Regions from separate parts of the Mammaliicoccus fleurettii genome, predicted to be linked through region 1. Evidence: riboswitches for the same ligand, from Rfam matches in the RefSeq annotation. Region 1 holds a riboswitch; the other holds the start of a gene.
The links. Region 1 has a riboswitch for lysine ahead of B2G86_RS01760 (amino acid permease). Riboswitches for the same ligand answer to the same signal wherever they lie in the genome.
Positions count from the first base shown of each region.

Region 2: it holds a riboswitch for lysine, as region 1 does, so the genes downstream of both, B2G86_RS10850 (aspartate kinase) here and B2G86_RS01760 (amino acid permease) in region 1, are expected to answer to the same signal.

Region 1 covers NZ_MWJM01000002.1:54,363-60,690, reverse strand. The annotation lists gene rplT (50S ribosomal protein L20) at 294-653, opposite strand; gene rpmI (50S ribosomal protein L35) at 696-896, opposite strand; gene infC (translation initiation factor IF-3) at 922-1,452, opposite strand; ribosomal protein L20 leader region at 1,476-1,601, opposite strand; gene B2G86_RS01760 (amino acid permease) at 1,654-3,147, opposite strand; lysine riboswitch at 3,237-3,409, opposite strand; gene thrS (threonine--tRNA ligase) at 3,479-5,407, opposite strand; gene dnaI (primosomal protein DnaI) at 5,724-6,328, opposite strand, start outside.
Region 2 covers NZ_MWJM01000015.1:1,982-8,309, forward strand. The annotation lists gene pepF (oligoendopeptidase F) at 1-673, shown strand, start outside; gene B2G86_RS10840 (CvfB family protein) at 736-1,638, opposite strand; gene B2G86_RS10845 (ABC-F family ATP-binding cassette domain-containing protein) at 1,782-3,383, shown strand; lysine riboswitch at 3,582-3,757, shown strand; gene B2G86_RS10850 (aspartate kinase) at 3,842-5,044, shown strand; gene B2G86_RS10855 (aspartate-semialdehyde dehydrogenase) at 5,065-6,048, shown strand; gene dapA (4-hydroxy-tetrahydrodipicolinate synthase) at 6,066-6,328, shown strand, end outside.

The DNA.
Region 1 (6,328 bases):
AAAATGATTGCTCTAAGTGCTACTACGGATAGTGGCCAAATTGAACTTGAATTTATAAGTTCAGTTTGTTTTTTTGTTTTAATAAGTAGATTTGTTGAACATAGAATCTACTCTAGGATAAATTCCACCTATACTATAAATATTTAATTAATATTTGGTATTTTTTAGAGTTGACTCCTGTGGGGGAAGCACGAGCAAAAAAATGCCAACAAGTCTAAGAGTAACCGAAATGATTTTTACAAAAAATAAGAGCAGAAATTCAATGAAGAATTTCTGCTCTTATATAGAATATATTATTTAGCTAATGCGTCTTTAGCTTTAGTAGCTAATTCAGCAAATGCTTTTTCATCTGAAACAGCGATTTCAGAAAGCATTTTACGGTTGATGTCAATACCAGCTAATTTAAGACCATTCATTAAACGGCTATAGCTGATGTCGTTTTGACGAGATGCTGCATTAATACGTGCAATCCATAATTTACGGAATTCACGTTTTTTCTGACGACGGTCACGGTAAGCATAGTTACCTGATTTCATTACTTGTTGTTTAGCAACTTTATATAATGTATGTTTTGATCCAAAGTAACCTTTAGATAATTTTAAAACTTTTTTACGACGAGCTCTCGTCACTGTTCCACCTTTAACACGTGGCATTATAATTCCTCCTTAAAATGGACCATTAGTCCTCTATGTTTATTATTTTACGTACGTTAACATTTGTTTAACTCGTTTAGTATCTGATTTAGAAACTAATGAAGCTTTACGTAATTTACGTTTCGCTTTAGTAGATTTGTTTGCAAATAAGTGTGAAGTAAATGATCTAGAACGTTTTAATTGACCTGAACCAGTTCTTTTAACACGTTTAGCTGCTCCACGATGAGTTTTCATTTTAGGCATTGAGATTTCCTCCTATTATTTCGGTTTATTTGTCGTTTGAAATTGGCGCTAACATTAAGAACATTGAACGCCCTTCCATTTTAGGTCTTTGTTCAACTGTTGCTATATCCTTACAAGATTCTGCAAAGCGTTCTAACACGCGTTGACCAATTTCTTTATGCGTAATCGCACGTCCTCTAAATCTAATAGATACTTTAACTTTATCTTCTTTAGATAAGAATTTTTGTGCATGTTTCAATTTAGTTTCAAAGTCATGTTCTTCGATAGTTGGACTTAATCGAATTTCTTTTACACTAACAATTTTTTGTTTCTTACGCATTTCTTTTTCTTTTTTCTGTTGTTCGAATTTATATTTACCGTAATCCATAATTCTTGCAACAGGTGGTTTAGCATTTGGCGCTACTACTACTACATCTAAATCTACTCTTTCAGCCATTTCAATGGCTTCAAATTTTGATTTAACACCAATTTGTTCCCCATCTTGGCCAATAAGGCGAAGTTCTTTCGCACGAATTTTGTCGTTTATTTGAGTCTGATCTTTAGCTATGGTTGACACCTCCTAGAATTTTACGAAGTCGTCCAAGAAAAAAAGAACGAATGCACAATGCACCCGCTCTCCTCCATAAACATTAAAGGTTTATTGTACCTGCTAACTGCTTTACGCGTCACTACAGGTGAGAAGCGGGTATGCCTCTACTTGGTCCGTTTCGTATTCAACAAAACTAATCTTACCAATTATAAACCTTTATGTCAATCTTTATTTAATATTATTTTCAAATTCTTTCATATCGATATCTTGACTTAAATCAACTTGTTTAAGTGGTATCATTTTTGTTTTATATTTCACTTTATGGAAAATAAAGAATGCTAAAAATACTGGAATACCCATATATGTGATGAAGAATCTTCTTGGTTCAAACTCACCAGTTTGTATGAAGTCAACATCTTGACCGACAATTACAATTGCACAAAGTGCAAACGCAAATAACGGACCAAATGGGAATAGCTTTGCAGTATATTTCAATTTTGATTTATCATAATTTTGTAGATCAAATGCTCTTCTAAATCTAAAGTGACTGATTGCTATACCTAGCCAAGCAATAAATCCTGTCATACCTGATGCTGCGATAATATACTCATACGCCCCACCACTTAAATGCTCTATAGCAAATATTAGAACGACAACTACTGCAGTAGCCATAAGTGCTGTATAAGGCACCCCAAACTTATTTGTTTTAGAAAATACTGGCGAAGCAAGTTTATCTTTACTCATAGAGAATAACATTCTCACAGATGCATACATACCAGAATTACCTGCTGATAATACTGAAGTTAATATTACTGCATTCATAAATGAAGCAGCAAATGCTAAACCAGCATTTTCAAATACCAATGTGAATGGTGATTTTGCTATTTCATCGCCACCCATTAAGTTTGGATTAGTATAAGGAATAATCATACCAATTACAAATATTGCTAAAACATAGAATAATATTATTCTCCAAAATACTTGTTTAATTGCTTTAGGTACTGCACGTTCTGGATTTTCAGACTCACCTGCAGTAATACCTATTAACTCTGTACCTTGGAAAGAGAATCCTGCTACTAAGAACACACCTAGAACTAGCAAGAATGTATTAACATTGGAATCTCCGAGGAACGGTGCATCTCCAGCTACAAAGTTTTCGAATCCTAAATACTCTCCACCTAGTAATCCGAATATCGTTAATAACCCAATCCCGATAAAGATTATAACTGTAGCTACTTTAATGAAAGCAAACCAATATTCACTTTCTCCATATACACGTACAGATAATGAATTCAGACCAAATATAATGGCCATAAATATGACACTCCATAACCATGATGGAATAATTTCTAACGGTTCCCAATAGCTGACAACTTGTGAAGCAATTGTAATGTCAGCAGCAACAGTAATAACCCAGTTGAACCAATAATTCCATCCTAATGCAAATCCTAATGAAGGATCTACAAATCGTGTTGCATACGTACTAAAAGATCCTGAAACTGGCAAATATGTTGCCATTTCTCCTAAAGAAGTCATAAGGAAGAACACCATTAATCCTACGACAGCATATGCTAATAATGCTCCACCTGGTCCAGCATCTCTAATCGCACCACCAGAAGTCATAAATAAACCAGTACCTATACAACCTCCAATGGCAATCATAGAAATATGTCTATCTTTAAGCTTTCTTTGAACATTGTTCGTTGATTTTTCTTGAGCCATTGTTTTTTCCCTTTCTTTATTCCACAATCGAGCCACTAAAAAAAATCGCATATCATTAAGATATGCGACCTATATATGATCATTCCATACAAATTGGTAGCACATCACTTAGTGTGACAGTCCAGTATTTATTCAACACTGGCCCAATAAATAGTATTATGGATACTATTTATTTCGGCAACGTCCCCTTTCATCATTTCAACATACGCGCCATTACGCTTCTGAATAATTACTTTTGAACATCGCAACCTCTAACTCATTACTGAGGAATATTTAATTAAATTTCACTATTAAAACTATACCCGATGAAACGAGTAATTTCAATAGATTATTACTTTTTCAATCTAATTTCATCAACTAAGCTCCAAATAAATTCATCTTTTTCAACTGTATTAGAATCTTTAGAACCGTACTGGCGAACATTCACTTCTTGATTTTCCATTTCTTTGTCACCAACAACGAGCTGATAAGGTATTTTTTTCATTTGAGCTTCACGAATTTTATATCCCATTTTCTCATTTCGATCGTCAATATGAACACGTACACCTTGAGATTTCAAATCTTCTTGAATTGTTCTAGCGTAATCATAATGTAAATCAATATTTACAGGAATGATTTCCACTTGTTTCGGTGCTAACCAAATTGGGAATACACCTTTTGTTTCTTCTATTAAGAATGCAGTAAATCTTTCCATAGTAGAAATAACGCCTCTGTGAATTACGACTGGTCGATGTTCTTCACCATCATTACCGATATAAGTTAAATCAAATTTTTGAGGTAATAAGAAATCAAGTTGAGCTGTTGATAAAGTTTCTTCTTTACCCATTGCTGTTTTTACTTGTACGTCTAATTTCGGACCATAAAAGGCCGCTTCCCCTATAGCTTCTTCATAAGGTAATTCCATTTCATCAATTACTTCTTTAAGAACAGTTTGTGCTCTATTCCACATTTCATCATCGTCAAAATACTTTTCTTTATCTTCTGGGTCACGATAACTTAATCTAAATGTATAATCTTCGAATCCAAAGTCATCGTATACATCAAGAATCATATTTACAACACGTTTAAATTCTTCTTTAATTTGATCAGGTCTTACAAAGATATGTGCATCATTTAAAGTCATACCTCTAACACGTTGTAAACCAGATACTGCACCACTCGCTTCATATCTATGCATCATTCCTAATTCTGCAATACGTATTGGTAATTCTCTGTATGAATGACGGCTATTTTTATAAATCATCATATGATGTGGACAGTTCATAGGTCTAAGAACTAATTCTTCATTTCCTAGATCCATTGTAGGGAACATGTCTTCGTGATAATGATCCCAGTGACCAGATTTTTTATAGAAATCAACGTTTGCCATAATTGGAGTATAAACATGGTCATAGCCCATTGCTACTTCTTTATCTACAATATAACGTTCTAATTCACGTCTAATAACTGCACCATTAGGCAACCATAATGGTAGTCCTGCTCCAACATCTTGGTTAGTAGTAAATAATTCTAACTCTTTACCAATTTTTCTATGGTCACGTTCTTTTCTTTCTTCTAAAACTTTCAAATACGCTTTCAATTCTTTCTTATCGAAAAATGCAGTGCCATAAATACGTTGAAGCATCTTATTATTTGAATCGCCTCTCCAATAAGCACCAGCTGTTGATAATAGTTTGAACTCTTTAATTTTTGAAGTTGATGGTACGTGAACGCCACGGCATAAATCAGTGAATTCACCTTGAGTGTATAAAGTTACATTTTCATCTTCAGGTATAGCATCTATTAATTCCAATTTATATTCATCATTTTTAAAGAAATCTTTTGCTTCGTCGCGTGTTACAACTTTACGTTCAATCTTAAAGTTTTCATTTACGATTTGCTTCATTTCTTTTTCTATAGTTTCGAAGTCGTCACTAGAAATTTTGTGTTCAGTATCTACATCATAATAGAAACCACCTTCAATAACAGGACCAACACCAAACTTTACATCACCGTATAATCTTTGTAATGCTTGAGCCATTAAATGTGCTGTAGAATGTCTTAATACTTCTAAAGCATCATCACTACCTGGTGTAACGATTTCTAGCTCCCCATCATTTTCCAAAGGTCTTGTTAAATCTACTAGTTGATTATTAAATTTACCGGCAACTGCTTTTTTTCTTAATCCTGGACTAATAGATTGAGCAATTTCTTCAGTTGTAGTGCCTTGTTCAAACCCTTTCACATTACCATCTGGAAATTTAATGTTTATTTCACTCATAACGACTTCCTCCTCATTTTTTCTATTAAAGAACATAAAAAAGAGACCTCATCCAAAGGGACGAAATCTCTCGCGGTACCACCCTCATTAACGCACTCAAAAACTGAGCACGATAACTCTACATAAGATAACGGTCTTGAGCCGTATGTGGATTAACACATCATGTATGAGGGAGTAACAATTTATATTGCATTATCTCAATTCCAGCGATATGAGACTCTCTGTAAATGCTTTATAGACGTCATGTCCTCTAAATTTTTATATTCATTTAAGATAATTCAATTATACAACTCTATTTTAAAATATCAAGTTAAATTTAAGCTCTATAATTTTTACCTTCTAGCTCGTAATCTTCAGTTATTGTTTTGATTCTTTCCATAATACGACTCGCTTTTGTAATTTCTGCACCTTGTCTCGTCTTACTTAAATGAAACTCTAATTCATCAAAGTTAAAATTAGAACTAAAAAATGTCGGCAATTTGTGAACCATTCTATAATGTAACAATGGTCCTAATATTTCATCTCTTACCCATGGTGTTAATTCTTCCGCACCAATATCATCCAACATCAATACTTTTGCTTCACGAGCTGATTCAAATCTATCACTAAAGGAACCATCATTAAATCCATTTTTCAACACTCTAATAAATTCTGGTAAATAAATTATTGTAGATGGCTGTTTTTTTAATTTAAGTTGGTTAGATATCGCACCTAGAATATATGATTTACCTGTACCAAAAGGACCATGAATATAAAGACCTTTTGTATCTTCTCCAGCAACAATTTTATTGCATATTTCCATGGCTTTTTTAATAATAGTCATCCTCGACTCATTATCAACATATATATCTTTAATTGTTGCCTTTAAAGTTTCTTCTGGCATTTGGAATGACGTGACAAGATTTGATTCAAATTTACGTT
Region 2 (6,328 bases), on a different contig from region 1:
TAAAATGACTGAAGTATTTGTATTAGCTCATGAATTAGGACATGCAGGACACTTTAATTTAGCAAATGCTCATCAAAATGTATATCAAGCTGATTGTTCTATGTATTTTGTAGAAGCACCATCTACAATGAATGAAATGCTTATGGCAAATAGCTTATTGAAAAAATCAGACGATCCTAAATTTAAACGTTGGGTAATTAGTTCTATCATTTCAAGAACGTATTATCATAATATGGTTACGCATCTTTTAGAAGCTAAATACCAAAGAGAAGTATATAGACATGTGGATAAAGGTGAAGCTTTAACTGCCCCACTTTTAAATGGAATTAAAAAACAAGTTATTTCAGACTTTTGGGGAGATGAAGTAGAAATAACTGAAGGCGCAGAATTAACTTGGATGCGTCAACCCCACTATTATATGGGATTATACCCTTACACATATTCTGCAGGACTTACAATTGGTACAGCAATGAGTCAGCGCATTGAAAAAGAAGGACAAACCGCAGTTGAAGATTGGTTAAACGTTTTAAAATCAGGAGGTTCAAAATCACCAGTTGAACTCGCTGAATTAGCTGGTATAGATGTCACAACGGATAAACCATTAAAAGAAACTATCGAATATATTGGTAATTTGATTGATCAGCTAGAACAGTTAACTGATGAAATAGAATAAATTATTATATATTTTCAAACTAAAAACCCGCCTTCACAAGTGAAGGCGGGTTAAATTTTATATTAATCTTCTTTTTTTACTTGAGACCAACCTTTTTGAGTGATTGTGATTTTACCTGTCTCTATTGTGATGAGTTTTTGTTTATATAATCTACCGATTGCACGTTTGAAGCTAGCTTTACTCATATTAAATACTTCTTTTATAGCTTCTGGATCTGACTTGTCCCAGAATGGTAATTCTCCATCATATTCTACTAGTAAATCGAATATAACTTGACCGTCTTCATCTAATCGTTCGTGAGCTAATGGTAAAAATGAACCATTAAGTTCTCCATTTTCTTTTACTCCAATAATTCTAACGTCCATTTCTTCACCAAGTCTTGGCTCGTGTCGACGTTCTGATTCGTGTACGAATATTTTATAGCCCTCTTCAGATAATAAGAATGTTCCAACTCTTAATAATCTATAAGGTCTAGCTTTAACATGCTGATGTAATGTTGATTCTTCAGCAGTTTTAAACATTGTATCAACGATTGTTTCAGTCGCTAATCTTGCGAACATCTGACTATTACTATCTATTCTAAGTGTACAGAAAATCATGTCACCATTTTGTGGCCATAATTCTTTTACTTTTGGTAGATCTTCCCAAGGTATTAATACTTCCCTAGGCAATCCTACATCCACTGCTGCACCTTCTCTATCTACTCTTAATACTTTTACCCAATCATAACGATCTTTCGTTATTGTAGGCATATTTTGAGTAGCAAATAGTTCTCCAGATCGACTTGGATATACGAAGAAACTATAATCTTCTCCAACTTCTAATTGATCATCCTCGTCAACTTCTGAAGCATTCATTTTAATTCGTTCACTACTTGGTCCAAGTAGATGGTATGTTGAACCTTCCAATCTATCCACTTTTAAAAAGTCAATACGACCTACAAGTGTATCTTTATCTTGTGCCATGTCATTCTCCATTCTTATGTTTTTCGTTTATTCATTATAACATGTATTTTTCTTCGTGTAACGACTGTTCAATCTCTTGCCCTTTTTTGTGTTATTTATGATATAATTCATCGGTAGAAGTATTAATGAAAAGGAGTCATTTAATGTTACAAGTCACTGATGTAAGTTTACGATTTGGTGATCGTAAACTATTTGAAGATGTAAATATTAAGTTTATACCAGGTAACTGTTACGGACTTATAGGTGCCAATGGAGCAGGAAAATCAACGTTCTTAAAAGTCTTATCAGGGGAATTAGATTCTCAATCTGGTCATGTTTCACTTGGTAAAGATGAACGTTTAGCAGTTTTAAAACAAGATCACTTTGCTCACGAAGATGAAAAAGTAATCGAAGTTGTTTTAAAAGGCCATGAAAAATTATGGCAAGTTATGAATGAAAAGAACGAAATTTATATGAAACCAGATTTCTCTGATGAAGACGGTATGCGTGCAGCAGAGCTTGAAGGTGAATTTGCTGAAATGAATGGATGGAATGCTGAAGCGGATGCATCTGTTTTACTTTCAGGTTTAGGAATTAAAGATGAATTACATGACAAACAAATGTCTGAGTTAGAAAACAACCAAAAAGTTAAAGTGCTTCTTGCACAAAGTTTATTCGGTGATCCCGATGTTCTTTTACTAGATGAACCTACAAACGGTTTAGATATTAAAGCAATCGCTTGGTTAGAAGATTTCTTAATTAACTTTGAAAATACTGTAATTGTTGTTTCACATGACAGACACTTTTTAAACAATGTATGTACTCATATTGCCGATTTAGATTTCGGTAAAATTAAATTGTTTGTTGGGAATTATGACTTCTGGTATCAATCAAGTCAACTTGCTTCTCAAATGGCTCAAGACCAAAACAAGAAAAAAGAAGAACGTATTAAAGAGTTACAAGACTTTATTGCTAGATTTAGTGCTAACGCATCTAAATCTAAACAAGCTACAAGTCGTAAGAAAATGCTTGATAAAATTGAACTTGATGATATTCAACCGTCATCTAGACGTTACCCATTTGTTAATTTCAATATTGAAAGAGAAATTGGTAATGAGTTATTACAAGTTCAAGGTCTTTCTAAAACAATCGAAGGTAATAAAGTATTAAATAATGTATCTTTCACTATGAACCCTAATGATAAAGCAGTATTAATAGGAGAAAGTGAAATCGCTAAAACTACCCTACTACGTATATTAGCTGGTGAAATTGAACCAGATGAAGGCACAGTTAAATGGGGCGTTACAACAAGTCAATCATATTTACCTAAAGATAATTCAGAATTCTTTGAAGGAATTAATATGAACTTAGTTGACTGGTTAAGACAATATGCACCACCAGAAGAACAAACAGAAACATTCTTAAGAGGATTCTTAGGACGTATGTTATTTAGTGGTGAAGAAGTTAAGAAAAAAGCAAGTGTACTTTCAGGTGGAGAAAAAGTTAGATGTATGTTAAGTAAAATGATGTTATCAAGCTCTAATGTATTATTACTTGATGAGCCTACTAACCACTTAGATTTAGAAAGTATTACAGCTGTAAATGACGGATTAAAGAACTTCAAAGGTTCTCTAATTTTCACATCTTACGACTTCGAATTTATTAACACAATTGCAAATAGAGTTATAGAACTTAAAGAAGACGGCGCAATTTCTAAAGAAATCACTTATGATGAATACTTGAGAGATCAAGGCGTTTATAACTAATATTTATATTGAGAAGCTTCAATTCGACTTTTGCCGAATTGAAGCTTTTTTTAATATAAAAACGAATTAAGTTGTATATCTATTAAAAACCATGTTTTTCCATTAATTGTTTAAATAGTTAGAACTTTTGAATTTATCTGTTTTCTCTCTTTACATCAATATTCTTTCTATGTATAATGAATGCATACCAATTGAATATGTTTTTGATGAGGCGCATCAATCATTAGTAACTCCCCTGTTAGACTGCAATCTTTAAGGAGTGAAAGGGTGCGATGCCGAAACGTAATGTTTTTGCAGAGATATTACGTTGGACATTTAGGTTAAGAGCTAAGTGTCTGTCATTATCTTAGGAATAATGGAGTGCATCACTTGTATATATAATAAAACAAGTTCGGATGCCGAACTTGTTTTTTTGTTTATATTAAGGCGTTGACCTCTGATTTACAGGAGGAATTATTTTGGCTCAAAGTGTATTAAAGTTTGGCGGTACATCCGTCGGTGATTTTAACAAGATTAAAAATATCGCGTATATGTTGAAGTCTCGCATTGATAATGGAGAACAATTAGTAGTGGTAGTAAGTGCTATGGGCAAAACGACAGATTCTTTGCTCGAAAATATTGGCACACTTACCTCTCAACCTAAAGATGAGCATTTAGCAATGCTTCTAACAACCGGTGAACAACAGACCATTTCATATCTTTCAATGGTATTAAATGATATAGGTGTTCAAACGAAAGCAATGACAGGTTATCAAGCTGGAATTAAGACAGTCGGTCATCATTTAAAGAGTAAAATTGCTGAAATTGATGCTAATCGATTTGAAACAGCTTTTGAAACAAATGACATACTTGTAGTTGCAGGCTTTCAAGGTGTAAATGATCATCTTGAGATTACGACTCTAGGACGTGGAGGTTCAGATACTACCGCAGTAGCAATAGCTGCAAGTATAGATACGTCTTGTGAAATATATACTGATGTAGATGGTGTATATGGAACAGATCCTAGAATATATAAAGGAGCACACCTTCTCAATGAAGTTTCTTATGAAGAAATGATGGAAATGAGTGCATTAGGTGCAGGAGTTTTAGAATCAAGAAGTGTTGAAATTGCTAAAAATTATAACATACCTTTATATCTTGGAAGAACATTATCAAATGTGAAAGGAACATGGATTATGCCACAAGCAGAAATTTTAGAGAAGAAAGCAGTCACAGGAGTAGCATTAGATACACATATGATTCATGTTACTTTAACATATCCTATGCAAAATTTTGCTTTACTACAAAAATTATTTGATTCATTAGAAGAACAATCTATGAATGTTGATATGATTTCGCAAATCGAAAATCAACAAGGCTTACAACTTTCATTTACGATTAAAGATTCCGATGTCAATCAAATAGAGGAAATTATAGTTAGCATAACAGAGGATTACCCTCACCTACGTTATAAAATGAAAGATAATTACGCTAAACTTTCTGTAATTGGAACGGGCATGAGAGATATGTCAGGAATAGCATCTAAAGCTTTCCGTACTTTGATTACTAATGATATACATTTTTATCAAACAACCACGTCAGAAATAAGTATTTCTTATGTAGTTGATCGTGATTTAGGCGAAAATGCCGTTCGAATTTTAAGTGAAGCATTTAATATATAATTGATGATGGAGTGAAAAAAATGACAAAATTAGCAGTTGTTGGTGCAACAGGTTTAGTAGGAGAAAAAGTATTAGAAGTATTAGATAGAAAAAATATACCATTTGATGAGCTTGTATTATTTTCATCACCTAGATCAGCAGGTAAAGAAGTGGCATTTCAAGGTAGAACTTATGTTGTTGAAGCATTAACTGAAGAGAAAACAAATGGACAATTCGATTACGTTATTATGAGCGCTGGCGGAGGTACAAGTAAAACTTTTGCCCCACTATTTGAAGAGCATGGTGCTATTGTAATAGATAATTCTAGTCAATGGAGAATGCATGAAGGGATAGATTTAATAGTTCCAGAAGTTAATACACCTAAGTTAAATCGAAAAATCATTGCAAATCCTAACTGTTCAACAATACAATCAGTCGTTCCATTAAAACCTTTATTAGATACTTTTGGTTTGAAAAGAGTTGCTTATACAACATATCAAGCAGTATCAGGTTCAGGACTTGCCGGACGCGAAGATTTGTCTAATGGTGAGAAAGGTGAAGCACCTAAGAACTACCCTCACCCAATCTATAATAATGTATTACCACATATAGATGTATTTTTAGAAGATGGTTATACAAAAGAAGAACAAAAAATGATCGAAGAAACAAGAAAAATATTAGATCAACCGACACTTAATGTTACAGCAACATGTGTACGTGTACCTGTTCAAGATAGCCACAGTGTGCACATCAACGTTACTTTAGATAAAGAAGCAACAGTTGAAGATATTAAAAATTTATTTAATGAAGATGACCGTGTAGTTTTGGTAGATAATGTTGAAAAAAATGAATATCCATTAGCTATACACTCTACTGGTAAAGATGAAGTATTTGTTGGAAGAATTCGTAAAGATGATTCTTTAGATAATACTTTCCATATTTGGTGTACTTCAGATAATTTACTAAAAGGTGCAAGTTTAAATGCCGTTCAAGTACTAGAACAAGTTATGCAATTAAATAAATAAAACAAGGAGTGTTAAGTATGTCACATATTTTTACAGGTGTAGGCGTTGCCCTTACAACACCATTTACAAATGAGGATGTAGACTACGAAGCATTTGAAAACCATATAGAATTTTTAATAGACAATGGCGTTAAAAGTATTATTATCAACGGTACAACAGCTGAGAATCCAACATTAACTGCCGAAGAAAGAAAAACGCTATTAGAATGGGGAATTAAAAAAGTGAATGGACGCGTTCCTGTCATTGCTGGCACTGGAACGAATAACACTCAGGCTTCTAT